One region of the Marinomonas sp. FW-1 genome, then DNA from elsewhere that is predicted to be linked to it. Evidence: predicted binding sites of a transcription regulator. Region 1 holds the regulator's gene; each other region holds the start of a gene.

Region 1 (3,421 bases):
ATTGGTCGACCTTCTACTTACGCCTCTATCATTTCAACGATTCAAGATCGTGGTTATGTGCGCGTTGAGAATCGTCGCTTTTATGCAGAGAAAATGGGTGACATAGTCACAGAGCGCCTAGTCGATAGCTTCAATTCGTTGATGAATTTCAGTTTTACTGCGCAAATGGAAGAGCAACTAGATGATATCGCTGAAGGTCATAAAGATTGGATAAAGACGCTTAATGCGTTTTATAACGACTTTAGTTCTGTGCTTGCTAAAGCTGAATCGCCTGACGGCGGTATGATGCTAAATGAGCCAACACCGACAGACATCGAATGCCCAACTTGTTCCCGTCCGATGCAAATTCGTACAGCAAGTACCGGTGTTTTTATGTCTTGTTCCGGCTATGCGTTGCCTCCAAAAGAACGTTGTAAAGCAACGATCAACCTCATCCGTGGTGATGAAGCCGTTGCCATTGATGACGAGGAAGGTGAATCTAAAGCGCTGATCAATAAGCATCGCTGTAAGATTTGTGGGTCAGCGATGGATAGCTACCTAATGGACGAAAGCCGTAAGCTTCATGTTTGTGGTAATAACCCTGCGTGTTCAGGTTATGAAGTCGAAACTGGAACCTTTAAAATTAAAGGTTATGATGGTCCTACGCTTGAATGTGACAAGTGTGGTTCCGAAATGCAGCTAAAAACAGGCCGTTTTGGCAAATATTTTGGCTGTACAAATGAAGAGTGTAAAAACACTCGTAAACTATTAAAAAATGGTGAAGCTGCACCGCCGAAGATGGATCCTGTGCCGATGCCTGATTTGGCATGTCAGAAAGTAGAAGACCATTATGTGCTTCGTGATGGCGCAACGGGCTTGTTCCTTGCGGCTAGTCAGTTCCCTCGTAAACGAGAAACTAGAGCACCTTTGGTTAAAGAACTGCTTCCTTATATGGACCAAATTGATCCTAAATACCATTTCTTTGCTAAGGCGCCTGTAGAGGATCCCGAAGGTCGTCCTGCTATTATTCGTTATAGCCGTAAGACTAAAGAGCAATATGTTATGACGGAGAACGAAGAGGGCAAGCCTACAGGTTGGAAAGCATTTTTTGTTGGCTCTAAATGGGTTGTTGAGGAAGGTAAGAAGAAATGAGTGTTGCCAGTCTAGCGAGCCTTACGAATCAAAAATTAGATACTGCAAGACGATTTATTCAACAAAGTCAGCAAAGCGAAGAGAGCTGGTTGAGTGTTGGGCTTGAAAGCTCCGCTCTTTTCCAGATAAGAAGCGCATTAAATGGTTTGTTGAAAGAAGTGTCTTTAGCGTATTCATTATCTGGTTCGCTGGATGTGGCAAAATTATTGACAGAGTCTGAGTCTAAGCAAATTGTTGTGCCGGTTTTATCTGAACTGGCTGATTTGCTAACGCGGAAAGATTCTTGGTTTTTTCAGCTAGATCAAGCTTATTTAGCTCAGTTTGAATGTAAAGGCTTAGCTTCGTCGGCAGTCCAAGGAGATAACTTGATCGGTCGAGGAAGTGATGCGGGCGCATCAGTGAGTTACTATTTAGCTAAGTTGGTTGAATTAGTGTTACGTTTTAGAGAAGAGTCATCAGAGTATTGAATATGAAAGAATCCTACCTAGAAATTGTTGAGCTTGATAACGGCGATATTGTGCTGCGTCCAGCCGCTGAAGATGGTGAGGAAACCGTTCCGTTAGCAACATTGAAAATATCCGATGATACTCGCTCTTACTTAAAAGATCGGTATTTTGAATTGGCAAAACATATGTTTCATGCCGGAATTGATTTTGTTTATTCTGATGATGCAGGCTTTGATGAAGGCGCAGATTATCTTGATGATGAAGACTTTCGGCCCAAGATCCTTCACTAAGCTTGTATGAGTGTTGTGATATCTCACACCAAATAAAAAAGCGAAGATTAGTCTTCGCTTTTTTATTAAATGGCAAGACAGTAAAACAGAATTGCTACCTATAGGCCTTGTCGTATCACACCGACAGATAAGCCTTCAATAGCAAAATCTTCACTTTCAAGATCAACAATAATGTCGTTAAATTCGTCGTTCTCTGGTATGAGTCGAACAATACTGCCTTTTTGTTCAAAGCGTTTTACTGTTACTTCATCGCCAATACGAGCCACAACAATTTGGCCATTACGTACAGAGTTGGTTTTATGAACGGCGAGTAAATCGCCTTCCATAATGCCGATATCTTTCATACTGGTGCCTGAGACGGAAAGGAAGTAGTCCGCCTGAGGAGAAAACATTGCCGCAGGTATATTCACATGGGACGCGATATTCTCTTGTGCCAAAATAGGGTAACCTGCAGCGACTTTGCCTATAACGGGTAGGCCAAGGTCGTCGACAGAGTCATTGTTTGGCTCATTGTCAATTAAGCGTATTCCGCGTGATGCGCCAGATAGCATCTCGATCGCGCCTTTTTTACATAAGGCTTTTAGATGCTCTTCGGCTGCATTGGGGGATTTAAACCCAAGTCGGCGCGCTATTTCTGCTCTCGTAGGTGGAAACCCCGTTTCGGTAATAAACTCGCGAATGGTTTCTAGTACGTCAGATTGTCTTTTGGTTAATTTAATCATAGGGTATCTGGTTGTTTATACAGTTACTGTTATTATATACAGCATTCCTAACTATACTCAATGATATAAATGCTTTCAGATGAACTAAAAACACAAATTCAACTCGCATACCGAGCTTCTTTGGATGCGAAGTCCCATAAACCAAGGGCCGGGCAGCGCCAGATGATTGGTGCAATCGCTCGCACCTTAGGCAATATAAAACGTGACTCTGAAGGCCAACGCCTTGATGAGAAGCATGTTGCCGTTATCGAGGCGGGAACAGGGACAGGTAAAACCTTATCTTATTGCCTTGCCGCCATCCCTATTGCCAAAGCACGTGGTCTGAAATTGATTATTTCTACCGCTACAGTGGCCTTACAAGAACAGATCTTACATAAAGAGCTGCCCAATCTATTGGAGCATACCGATCTTTCGTTCAAGTACACGCTTGCTAAGGGCCGAGGCCGTTACCTTTGTCTGAACAATCTTGAAAGCTTTCTGAGTTCCGAAGAACATGCCATGGAAGATATGTTTGCTGGCTTATTCGAGCAGCACCTTCACTCTGATGACATAAACACCGTTCTTTACCAAGAAATGGATGCGGCGTTATCTAAAGGTGACTGGGATGGAGATAAGGATAATTGGGCTGGCGTGGTGCGAGATCAAGACTGGCGGCGCCTTACAACAGACCATCAGCAGTGCACAAATCGTAACTGTGCGAATTATTCCGCTTGTCCATTTTTTAAAGCTCGCGCTGAAATTGAAGTGGCGGATGTTATTGTTGCTAACCATGACTTAGTACTTGCTGATTTATCACTAGGTGGCGGAGTAATTCTTACACCGCCAAAAGAAA
Region 2 (3,421 bases), 1.2 Mb from region 1:
TGAGTTGAATAAAGCCAACAATAATCCCTGCAATCGCTAAAAGCAGCAAGCTATTTACTGTGTATTTTAGACGCTTATAGGCTTTTCTATTTGTCTGCTTTAGCTCTTTACTTTGCTGTAATAGCGGTGTGACATTTTTGAAAATTCTATTTGCCAGTCCGCCTTTATCTTCACCCGTATTGGGTACGACAGAGGCTCTCATCAACATTTTGTAGCAGAAATTAATGACCTTCCCGAAAATATTGACCGGTCGATTGAAGTCACACATTAAAATCAAGCGACTCTGATCTGTATTGTTCTTTACAAAGTGCAGGTACGTTTCATCAAACAGCAAGTCTTTGCCATCTTGCCAAGCGTATTCCTCTCCATCTACGTTAATGAAACAATCTTTCGAGTTAGGGGTTTCTAGCCCTAGGTGGTAGCGTAAAGAACAGGCGACAGGGTCTAGATGACGCGTCAGTTCTGAGTTTCCTGGCATGTAAGCAAACATGGCGCCATTGATATTTTTAATTTTGCTGAGTATCTCAACGGTTTTTGGGCATTGTTTTTGAGCGGAAACATGGTTGTATCCATACCATTTTAAGTAATACTTTCTCCAGCCGTATTTATGAAATGTTCTAAACCCCAAGTCATAGGACGCGTCAGAGCCAGGTTTGTTAATGTTTTCTAGTTCACCACAATGTTGCAGTGCCAGTGCTTCATCTCTTATCACTTCCCAGTTTTTGCGGAGTTCGTCTAACTCTTTGTATTGAAGCGTATCGATAATAGGGCGACGGACTTTTTTGGTGGAAAACAAATACAGTAAGCAATTTAAAGGGGCAAATATCGGCCAGCCTTTACGGAAGTATTCAGACCAGCTGGTGTATCGAGTGTTTCCTCTATACGTATAAATGTAGTACATGGAACACATGCTGAAAGTAGCAATAAATAACATGATAACGGCAAGCTGCATCTTTATTTCCCATTTCTTGACGATTAGTCTTTTTATTTGCTAATTATTTACCATTGGTCATGAAATGTGAATACCCAAAATAGGGGATGCGCTTATCCGCTTTTAAATTTTACATGGATGCTTCATTTTGAATATTTCTTGTACTAAACGAGGGGATGATGCAGCTTTATGCTGCATCACTTTCTGGAAAATCGCTGCTTTCATCAAGATCAAATGTGAGAGCGCTATCATCTTCGCTATAAATCATCTCTTCATCGGTTTCTATGACAAGGTCTTCAAGTGTCTTTTTTTCAGTAACTACTGCTGATGACGCTGTTTTTCCACTGGATTCTTTGGATGATGATTTTTTGGCTTTTGGTGACGTTTTCTTTTTGTTGCCTAATATATCTAATAGAGAATCCTTGTTCTCTGCTAGGTACATAGATAAAGCTTCTTTTTGATTGTGGTCTCCAGCTAAATTGCTCTGATCCAATACTTCATAAAGCGCTTCAGCGGTATCTAGAAGTTTGTCGTATGCATCGGCCTCGACTTTTGAAGTAAATGTCATTTTTTCGATTCCATCGCGTTCTACAACATATTTGATAATTACAGGCATGATCCACCTCATGAAAAATAATACTGTATAAATGTACAGTATTATTTTCCCGTTTGTCTAGTGCTTTTATTTGTTGATATGAGCAATGGTTGTTAAAGTTACGCCCTTGATGAAGGAAACCATTTTATGTCGATCGATTTCTCCCAGTTAGACTTTTCTATTGTAATGGATCATGTTGAGATCGTTTTAACACTCGCTTGGGTTTTGCTGTCCTACATAGTGAGACGTTATACAAAGCGAGCTATACGTCTTCACCAAAAAATCGAACATGATAAAAAACGTCAGAGAATCAACACGGTAGATAACATTTTCAACCTGTTTTTAGTGGTTGGTTTGGTGCTTATTTGGTCTTCTGAGCTGCAAAGTATCGCCATTTCAATTGCCGCATTCATGGTGGCTTTGGTCATTGCCACAAAGGAATTTATTGCTTGCATTATTGGTGCATTTTATCGAGCAAGTACTCGCCCTTATCAGGTTGGTGATTGGATTCGAATTGCTAACTATGAAGGTGAAGTAACAGATAGCGATTGGCTATCCACTACTTTATTTGAAGTGGACTTAAAAGGTGGCACATATTCCTACACGGGTCGAACCACAGTTGTGCCCAACAGTGTGCTGTTATTACAAACGGTTCAGAACTTAAACTATATGCGTCGTTATGTGACTCACACATTTTCTATTGCGCGCGCCACGGATGATGTGAATTTGTTTACCATAAAAGAGCAAATACTGGAAAAAATTCGTGGTTACAGTGAGCATTTTCATGACGTTGCTATTCGTTATAACAGCCTTATTGAAAAACGTTTGGATATCAAAATTTCTGGTCCTGAACCTCGAGTGCGTATTACGACCACGGTGGAAGGCTTTAACATTTTTACGATTTCTCTTTTTTGCCCGACAGAAGAAGCGGTCGAAATTGAACAAAAAGTGACGGAAGATTTTATGGCGTTTTGGTACGCAAGTCGTGATGCTAGGTTAGATGCAGCGAGGGCAGATCAATGAGTCAAACTCGTACATTAACGCTAGTATGTTTAATTTGTATCACTTTATTAACAGCGGGCTGTAATAGTTTTCGTGTCACAGAAAGTAAGGTTAACGAAGAAGTCGCACAGCAACTTGCTAAACCTCAACAAAATCAAATTGAGCTAACACTAGATGGTAATACCCTAAACTTGGATTTTTTGGTTAGCTCTGCAAATATTGATTTTACTGAGCGTGATGGCGGTTTAGTGTTGGTGGATCTTATTGGCAAAATCACAGGAACCGTAACCGCATTCGGTCAGAACTTTTCGCTCACGACAAGAGTGAACCCTTCTTTTGAATCCGGTGTTCGGATTGAAGAAGATCGACTTTATTTAGTGGCACCAAAAATTACTAAGATTGAAGTCGAAGGCTCAAGCTTTAGTGATAAGTTGCTGCGTTCTACTTTAGGGCCATTACATGAAGATTTTGAAAGGGCTTTTGTACAGTACTTTGATGGGCATCCTGTGTATGTTTTGAATCACTCGCCATTTGAGAAGGCAGCAGCGGTTATGGTGAAAGACATTATTATCAAGGAAGACTCGTTAGAGCTTTCTATCTTTTAGGTAAGACTTTGGTTAAGGGTCTAGGTAAGTTTCTTCATAGCCACTATAATGCCCGAATATTATATAACCAGATATTAAGGAAACATCATGTCGATTGCAGACAATCAAGTCGTTCAATTTCATTATACTTTGCGCCATGGCGAAGAGCTGATTGAGACTTCTGCAGGTAAAGATCCTGCGGCGTATTTACATGGCCACGGTAATGTTATTCCTGGGCTTGAAAAAGCAATGGAAGGCAAAGAGGTTGGTGACGAGTTTGAAGTCACTGTTGCGTGTGCTGATGCCTAT
Region 3 (3,421 bases), 1.4 Mb from region 1:
ACGTCAGCACGAAATCGCAGAAGAACATGGCTTTGAAATCGAAGACCATAGTTTGATCTTGTACGTGCGCCCTAAAAAGAAGTAATCGCGCGCTTACTTTTTAGTTGCAGATAAAAAATGCCCAAACTGTCCAGTTTGGGCATTTTTGTTTGCTAAGCGATTGGTTGCTTACGCTTGTTATCCTTTGCGCTGGTCGCTCTTATTGCAGTTGGACGTTGCCCAGCATTTCGCGGGCGTGGGCTAACGTTTGTTCTGTGAGTTCTAATCCACCCAGTAAACGTGCGATTTCCTGTGCGCGGTCTTGATCTTTGAGCAGTTCCACCTGAGAAGACGTTGCTTGGTTTTCGACCAACTTGCTAACACGTAAATGCTGGTTACCCTGCGCGGCGACTTGCGCCAAGTGTGTTACGCAGAATACTTGTCCTCGTTTGCCGACCGAGCGCAGCATACGACCCACCACCTCAGCGATGCCACCACTGATACCAACGTCGACTTCGTCAAAGACTAAGGTTGGGATAATAGAAGTGTGCGCAGTGACTACCTGAATACCCAAGCTGATACGAGATAACTCACCACCAGATGCTACTTTGCGTAGTGGTTGCGCTGGTTGTCCTGGGTTAGAGGCGATCATGTATTCGATGTCTTCAAAACCGTTGGCAGACACTTGAGTGAGTGGTTGGCACTGAATATAGAAGCGAGCATGGGGCATGCCTAAGCCGTGTATTTGCTCTTCTACTTTCTTGGCTAATATGTCTTTTGCCACAATGCGTTTTTCGGTCAGCGTGGTCGCCAAGGCTGTGAGCTTTTCGTAGGCTTGTTCTTCTTTTTCTTTCAGTGATTCGATGCTTTCTTCGCTGCCTTGTAGGCTGGCTAACTCCGCTTCAACACTTTCACGAAGGGAAATTAGGCCTTCTGGTAAGGTTCTATGTTTGCGAGCGGTGTCGTAAATTTCAGATAAACGCTGTTCTATGTCGTTTAGACGTTCTGGGTTTTGTTCTAGTGTGTCCTGATAATGATGCAAACTGTCGGCGGCTTCTTGCGCTTGTATTAAGGCGACGTTCATCATTTCGAGTGCGTTTTCTAGTTCTTTGGTCGCTGGGCGGATTTGGCTTGCGCTGTTAATCGCTTGGTGCAGCAAGGAGCACACGTTGCCTTCGTCGCTATCGATCAGGATGCCGCTGGCTTGATACGCTTTAAATTGTGAATCGGCGATGTTTGACAAGAAAGCTTGCTCGTTTTCTAGCTCTTCGATTTCGCCTTCTTTTAAATCAAGCTGCTGTAACTCTTGTGCTTGGTAAGACAAGAGCTGGATCTTGGCGTCTTGTTCGGATGAGCGGTTTTGTTGTGCTGATAGTTCTTCTTTAAGCTGACGCCATGTGGAATATTGGCTGCTGACTTTTTTGCTTAGCTCGGTGAGTTGACCGTATTCATCGAGCTGTTGTCTTTGGGCATTCTTTTTAAGTAGGGACTGGTGTTCGTGCTGACCATGAATGTCGACAAGGTAGCTGCCTACTTCTTTTAGGTCGCTGAGCGTGCAAGGACGGCCATTAATATAGGCTTTAGAACGACCTTCCTTACTGATGACGCGACGCAGAATACAATGTTGTTCTTGCTCTAAATCTCTCTCTTCAAGCCACTTAAAAACATGCGGGTATTGCTGAATATCAAAACTGGCACTGATATCGGCTTTTTTTTGTCCATGTCTTACTACCGCGGCATCGGTACGATCGCCTAAGCAAAGTGACAGGGCATCCACCATGATGGATTTACCTGCACCGGTTTCACCAGAAATCACGGTCATGCCTTTTTTGAACTCCAGTTCTAGGGATTCAACAATGGCGAAGTTGGAAATAGCGATGCTGGTCAGCATAGAGTGCTCCAAAAAAGAGAATATATTTATATGGTTATTTATACAGTACTTGGTTGTTTTTTGACAAGTACTGTCAGTAAATTAAATTCCCATGAAATTAATGCGGCTATAGTGTTGAAAGGTAAAAAGCTGTCCCCATATAACCAGCACAGACAAAGAATTGTTTCTGTTATTTGGAGTTGAAGAATGAGTGAGCAGCAAAAAAATCCTAACCTAGACGCGGAGCAAGATTTGAAAAGCGAAACGCAAAACGAATCAGTAGAAGAACTTTTAGAGCCAGAAGTAGAGACTTTAGAAGAAGTTACTGAAAATGATGAGCTTGCAAAAGCATTAGAAGAAGTCGCTCAGTACAAAGAAGCGGCACTTCGCGCTCACGCTGACGCGCAAAACGTTCGTCGTCGTGCAGAACAAGATGTCGAGAAAGCGCACAAGTTTGGTTTAGAAAAGTTTGCTAAATCCGTGGTGAACGTGGCGGACAATCTTGAACGTGCTTTGGCGTCTGCACCGGATACAGGCGAAGAAGACCCTGTACGTGAAGGCGTTGAGCTGACATTAAAAGATTTGCTAGAAACCTTGGCGCGTTTTGAGGTGAAAGTCGTTGATCCACATGGCGAACCTTTCAACCCAGAATTGCATCAAGCAATGACTATGGTGCCAAACCCTGAGCTAGAACCTAACACCGTAATGGATGTTGTACAGAAGGGTTACACCATCAATGGCCGCCTATTGCGCCCAGCTATGGTAGTGGTTTCAAGCGCGGCTTAAAAATACTGTCATTTTTTTGACACTGGACGCTTGAAATACTTTTAAGCGTACCCAAATACAGAATTATCATTGTTATAAACGAATTTATTGGAGATACAAACCATGGGTAGAATCATTGGTATTGACTTAGGTACAACGAACTCTTGTGTTGCTGTGTTGGATGGCGAAAAAGCGCGCGTTATTGAAAACGCTGAAGGCGATCGCACCACTCCTTCCATCGTTGCATTTGCAGAAGATGGCGAAGTATTAGTAGGTCAATCAGCTAAGCGTCAAGCAGTAACTAACCCAACAAACACTTTGTTCGCGGTTAAGCGTTTGATCGGTCGTAAATTTAAAGATGACGTTGTACAAAAAGACATCTCTATGGTGCCTTACAAAATCATCAGTGCAGACAATGGTGATGCGTGGGTAGAAGTGAAAGGCGACAAGAAAGCGCCACCACAAATCTCTGCTGAAGTTCTTAAGAAAATGAAGAAAACTGCAGAAGACTACCTAGGCGAGAAAGTAACAGAAGCGGTTATCACTGTACCTGCTTACTTTAACGATTCTCAGCGTCAAGCAACAAAAGATGCGGGTAAAATCGCAGGTCTTGAAGTTAAACGTATTATCAACGAGCCAACAGCGGCTGCCTTGGCTTACGGTCTAGACAAGAGCTCTGGCGATTCTACTGTTGCGGTTTATGACCTTGGTGGTGGTACATTCGATATCTCTATCATCGAAATCGCTGACGTAGATGGCGAGAAACAATTCGAAGTATTGTCTACAAACGGTGATACTTTCCTAGGT
Region 4 (3,421 bases), 1.8 Mb from region 1:
CGCACTTCAGCATCATTGCCTGCGTTACCGATTAAGATGACTTTGTTAATTCCACGTGCCATGAGGCTTTTCTCCAACTAAAAGATAAATAGGTGTTATTAAAGATGAACCTGAGGTGCTATTCGCCTCAACGCATCTTTGTCTAATAATTTTTTATCGACTTTCAGATAAGCCGTTTGCTCATCTTTAAAAATTTGCATGCCTTCCACTCCTTGGATTTCCGCAAGTTGATCCGCTAACTTTGCTATTTCTTCATTATTCATATTAGGTAAGCTAAACGCCAAACCACTCAATTGACGAGGCGCTGGCTGAGTCAAACAAACGAGAGACCAAGCCAAAAATACAACACCCACTACCCAAAAAACACCATCATTAGAATGGTGTTGTAACAACCAGCCGCCACCAATACCGCCTAGAAACGACCCCATAAATTGGTGAGTAGAAAACACACCCATGGCCGTTCCACGATAACCTACTGGAGCCAGTTTACTCACTAGGGATGGTAAAATCGCTTCTAGTGAATTAAAACCAACAAAATAGACGCACAGTAAGACTGAAAAAGCCCACAAATAAGGCGTCCATTGCAACGCTATTGCACTTACCCCTAACAAAATGAATACAGCGATTAAGACGCCTTTCATTTTGCCTTTTGATTCGCCAATAATCACTAATGGTAGCATACCAACAAAGGCAAAACCCATGATCGCCAAGTATAACAAACTGTGTTCAGATAAGGGTAAACCAAACTGCTCAATTAATAAGTTGGGCACCGTCACAAACATCGCCGTCAAGCTTGCATGCAGCAACAAGACACTCACATTAAGAAAGCGCAGCTTGGAATCTTTTAATACCAAACCCAAAGCGGTAAGACTTGGTGTCGTATCACGTCGAAAAGTATGTTGGACGATATTCGGCACAGCAAAAAGGATCAAGAGTATGCCCAGTAAAGATAGTGCAAAAGACAAATAAAACAGGCCAGAAAGGCCTATCAGAGCAAATAACCATGGCCCTAAAACCAAGGACAACATAAAAGACGCGCCAATACTCACACCGACCAGCGCCATAGCCTTAGTGCGGTTTTGCTCTCTTGTTACATCACTCAATAGGGCCATCAAAGTACTCGCAATAGCCCCTGCCCCTTGCACTGCTCGCCCAACAATTAAGGTCGTAATGTCATGGGCATTGGCGCAAATCAAGCTCCCTACAGCAAACAACAAAAGACCAATTACGATGACGCGCTTACGGCCGATTTTGTCGGACCACATGCCCATCGGAATTTGTAAACTGGCTTGCGTGAGGCCATAAATACCAATGGCGGTTCCTATCAGAGCGGCGTCGGCTCCGTCCAGTCCATCAGCTGCAACGCTGATAACGGGCATAATCAGGAACAGGCCTAACATTCTGAATAAATAGATCAGCGCTAAAGCAGAAACAGAGCGGCGTTCAAGTAGATCCATAAAGAGGTTTTAACCGTTTAACTTTGAAGGTTAGGAAAAAAGATGTCAATTTTACAAAAAATACCGTTGAAGCTCCATTTCAACTACTGTAAAAATAGACAGTTATTTAATTTACTGGCAGATTTCTTCTGTTGATCGACTTCACATTGGAGACACATGGATACCATTACCATACGCGGGGCCCGCACTCACAATTTAAAAAATGTGGACCTAGACATCCCAAGAGACAAACTTGTGGTGATTACTGGCCTATCCGGCTCAGGTAAATCCTCCCTCGCGTTCGATACTCTATACGCTGAAGGACAACGTCGCTATGTAGAATCACTTTCAACGTACGCTAGACAGTTTTTGTCCATGATGGAAAAACCAGACATAGACCACATTGAAGGTCTCTCTCCTGCCATCTCTATCGAACAAAAGTCCACTTCTCATAACCCACGATCAACAGTGGGTACAATAACAGAAATCTACGATTACCTACGATTGTTATTTGCTCGAGCAGGTCAGCCTCGCTGCCCCGATCATGGTGAGCCATTAGAGGCGCAAACCATATCACAAATGGTTGATAAAGTTATATCGCTGCCTGAAGAATCTAAAATGATGCTACTTGCTCCCATCATTAAGGATCGCAAAGGTGAGCACTTACACACCATTAGCGACTTGCTATCTAAAGGTTTTATTCGTGCACGAATCGATGGCATTGTTGTCGATTTGGACGATGCACCAATATTAGAAAAAAATAAGAAACATACCATCGAAGTTGTCATTGACCGTTTTAAGGTGCGTTCTGACCTACAACTTCGTTTGGCTGAGTCATTTGAAACTTGCCTAGGCTTATCCGATGGTATCGCCAAAGTCATCAACATGGATGACGAAAAAGAAGAATATATTTTTTCTAGTAAATTCGCCTGCCCTGTTTGCGGATACAGCTTAACCGAACTAGAACCTCGGCTATTTTCTTTTAATAACCCGAATGGCGCCTGCCAAACCTGTGATGGTTTAGGCACTCATCAAATGTTTGATCCAGATCGAATTATTCAAGATGAGACACTGACTCTTGCTGAAGGTGCCATACGCGGCTGGGGTAGACGCAGCATTTTTTACTACCAACAACTCAACGCCTTAGCAAAACACTATGGCTTTGACATTGAAGCCAAATACAAAGATATCCCGAACGAATTCAAGAAGCGCATTCTGCAAGGATCAGGCAAAGACAAAATAGACTTCATCTATATAAATGAACGCGGCGACAAGATGACACGGTCCCATGCGTTTGAAGGCGTTATCCCTAACCTACAGCGCCGCTACCATGAAACCGAATCTGATAGCGTACGTGATGACCTTTCACAGTACATCAGCATTCAGCCTTGCCCTGATTGCCATGGCTCACGACTAAACCGATCTGCACGGAATGTCTTTATTGCCAACGAGACTCTACCAGAAGTAGTCACCTACCCAATCATAGATTGCTTGAAGTATTTCGAGACACTTGAACTGCCAGGAGCCAGAGGCGAAATCGCTTCAAAGATTCTAAAAGAAATCCGCGATCGATTAACCTTCCTAGTCAATGTTGGACTTGAATATCTGACACTTGATCGCAAAGCCGACTCTTTGTCAGGCGGTGAAGCACAGCGTATTCGCCTAGCCAGCCAAATTGGCGCAGGTTTAGTTGGTGTAATGTACATTCTTGATGAACCATCAATCGGCTTACATCAGCGTGACAATGAACGCTTAATAGCCACGCTAACTCGCTTACGTGACCTAGGCAACACAGTCATTGTGGTTGAACACGATGAAGATGCGATCCGCGTAGCTGATTTTGTTGTTGATATTGGGCCTGGTGCAGGCGTTCACGGAGGTCAAATTATTGCCAGTGGAACGCCTCAAGATATTATGAATTGTCCGGAATCAGTAACCGGGCAGTTTTTAACCGGAAAACGTAAAATTGACATCCCAGCTATACG

What was found. Region 1 encodes LexA, which represses DNA repair genes until DNA is damaged. Its sites were predicted from a motif close to TACTGTNTANNTANACAGTA; they were not measured.
Region 2: the regulator LexA is predicted to act here: its motif matches at 1,569-1,588, upstream of C1X04_RS03110 (YebG family protein).
Region 3: the regulator LexA is predicted to act here: its motif matches at 1,899-1,918, upstream of recN (DNA repair protein RecN).
Region 4: the regulator LexA is predicted to act here: its motif matches at 1,542-1,561, upstream of uvrA (excinuclease ABC subunit UvrA).

Annotation. Positions count from the first base shown of each region.
Region 1 covers NZ_CP025987.1:1,917,017-1,920,437, forward strand. The annotation lists gene topA (type I DNA topoisomerase) at 1-1,131, shown strand, start outside; gene C1X04_RS08890 (DUF6586 family protein) at 1,128-1,598, shown strand; gene C1X04_RS08895 (hypothetical protein) at 1,601-1,867, shown strand; gene lexA (transcriptional repressor LexA) at 1,966-2,589, opposite strand; gene dinG (ATP-dependent DNA helicase DinG) at 2,659-3,421, shown strand, end outside.
Region 2 covers NZ_CP025987.1:674,787-678,207, forward strand. The annotation lists gene C1X04_RS03105 (aspartyl/asparaginyl beta-hydroxylase domain-containing protein) at 1-952, opposite strand, end outside; gene C1X04_RS03110 (YebG family protein) at 1,119-1,547, opposite strand; gene C1X04_RS03115 (mechanosensitive ion channel family protein) at 1,674-2,549, shown strand; gene C1X04_RS03120 (DUF1439 domain-containing protein) at 2,546-3,133, shown strand; gene C1X04_RS03125 (peptidylprolyl isomerase) at 3,221-3,421, shown strand, end outside.
Region 3 covers NZ_CP025987.1:564,020-567,440, forward strand. The annotation lists gene fur (ferric iron uptake transcriptional regulator) at 1-85, shown strand, start outside; gene recN (DNA repair protein RecN) at 200-1,870, opposite strand; gene grpE (nucleotide exchange factor GrpE) at 2,057-2,635, shown strand; gene dnaK (molecular chaperone DnaK) at 2,738-3,421, shown strand, end outside.
Region 4 covers NZ_CP025987.1:3,716,142-3,719,562, forward strand. The annotation lists gene ssb (single-stranded DNA-binding protein) at 1-62, opposite strand, end outside; gene C1X04_RS17225 (MFS transporter) at 99-1,457, opposite strand; gene uvrA (excinuclease ABC subunit UvrA) at 1,614-3,421, shown strand, end outside.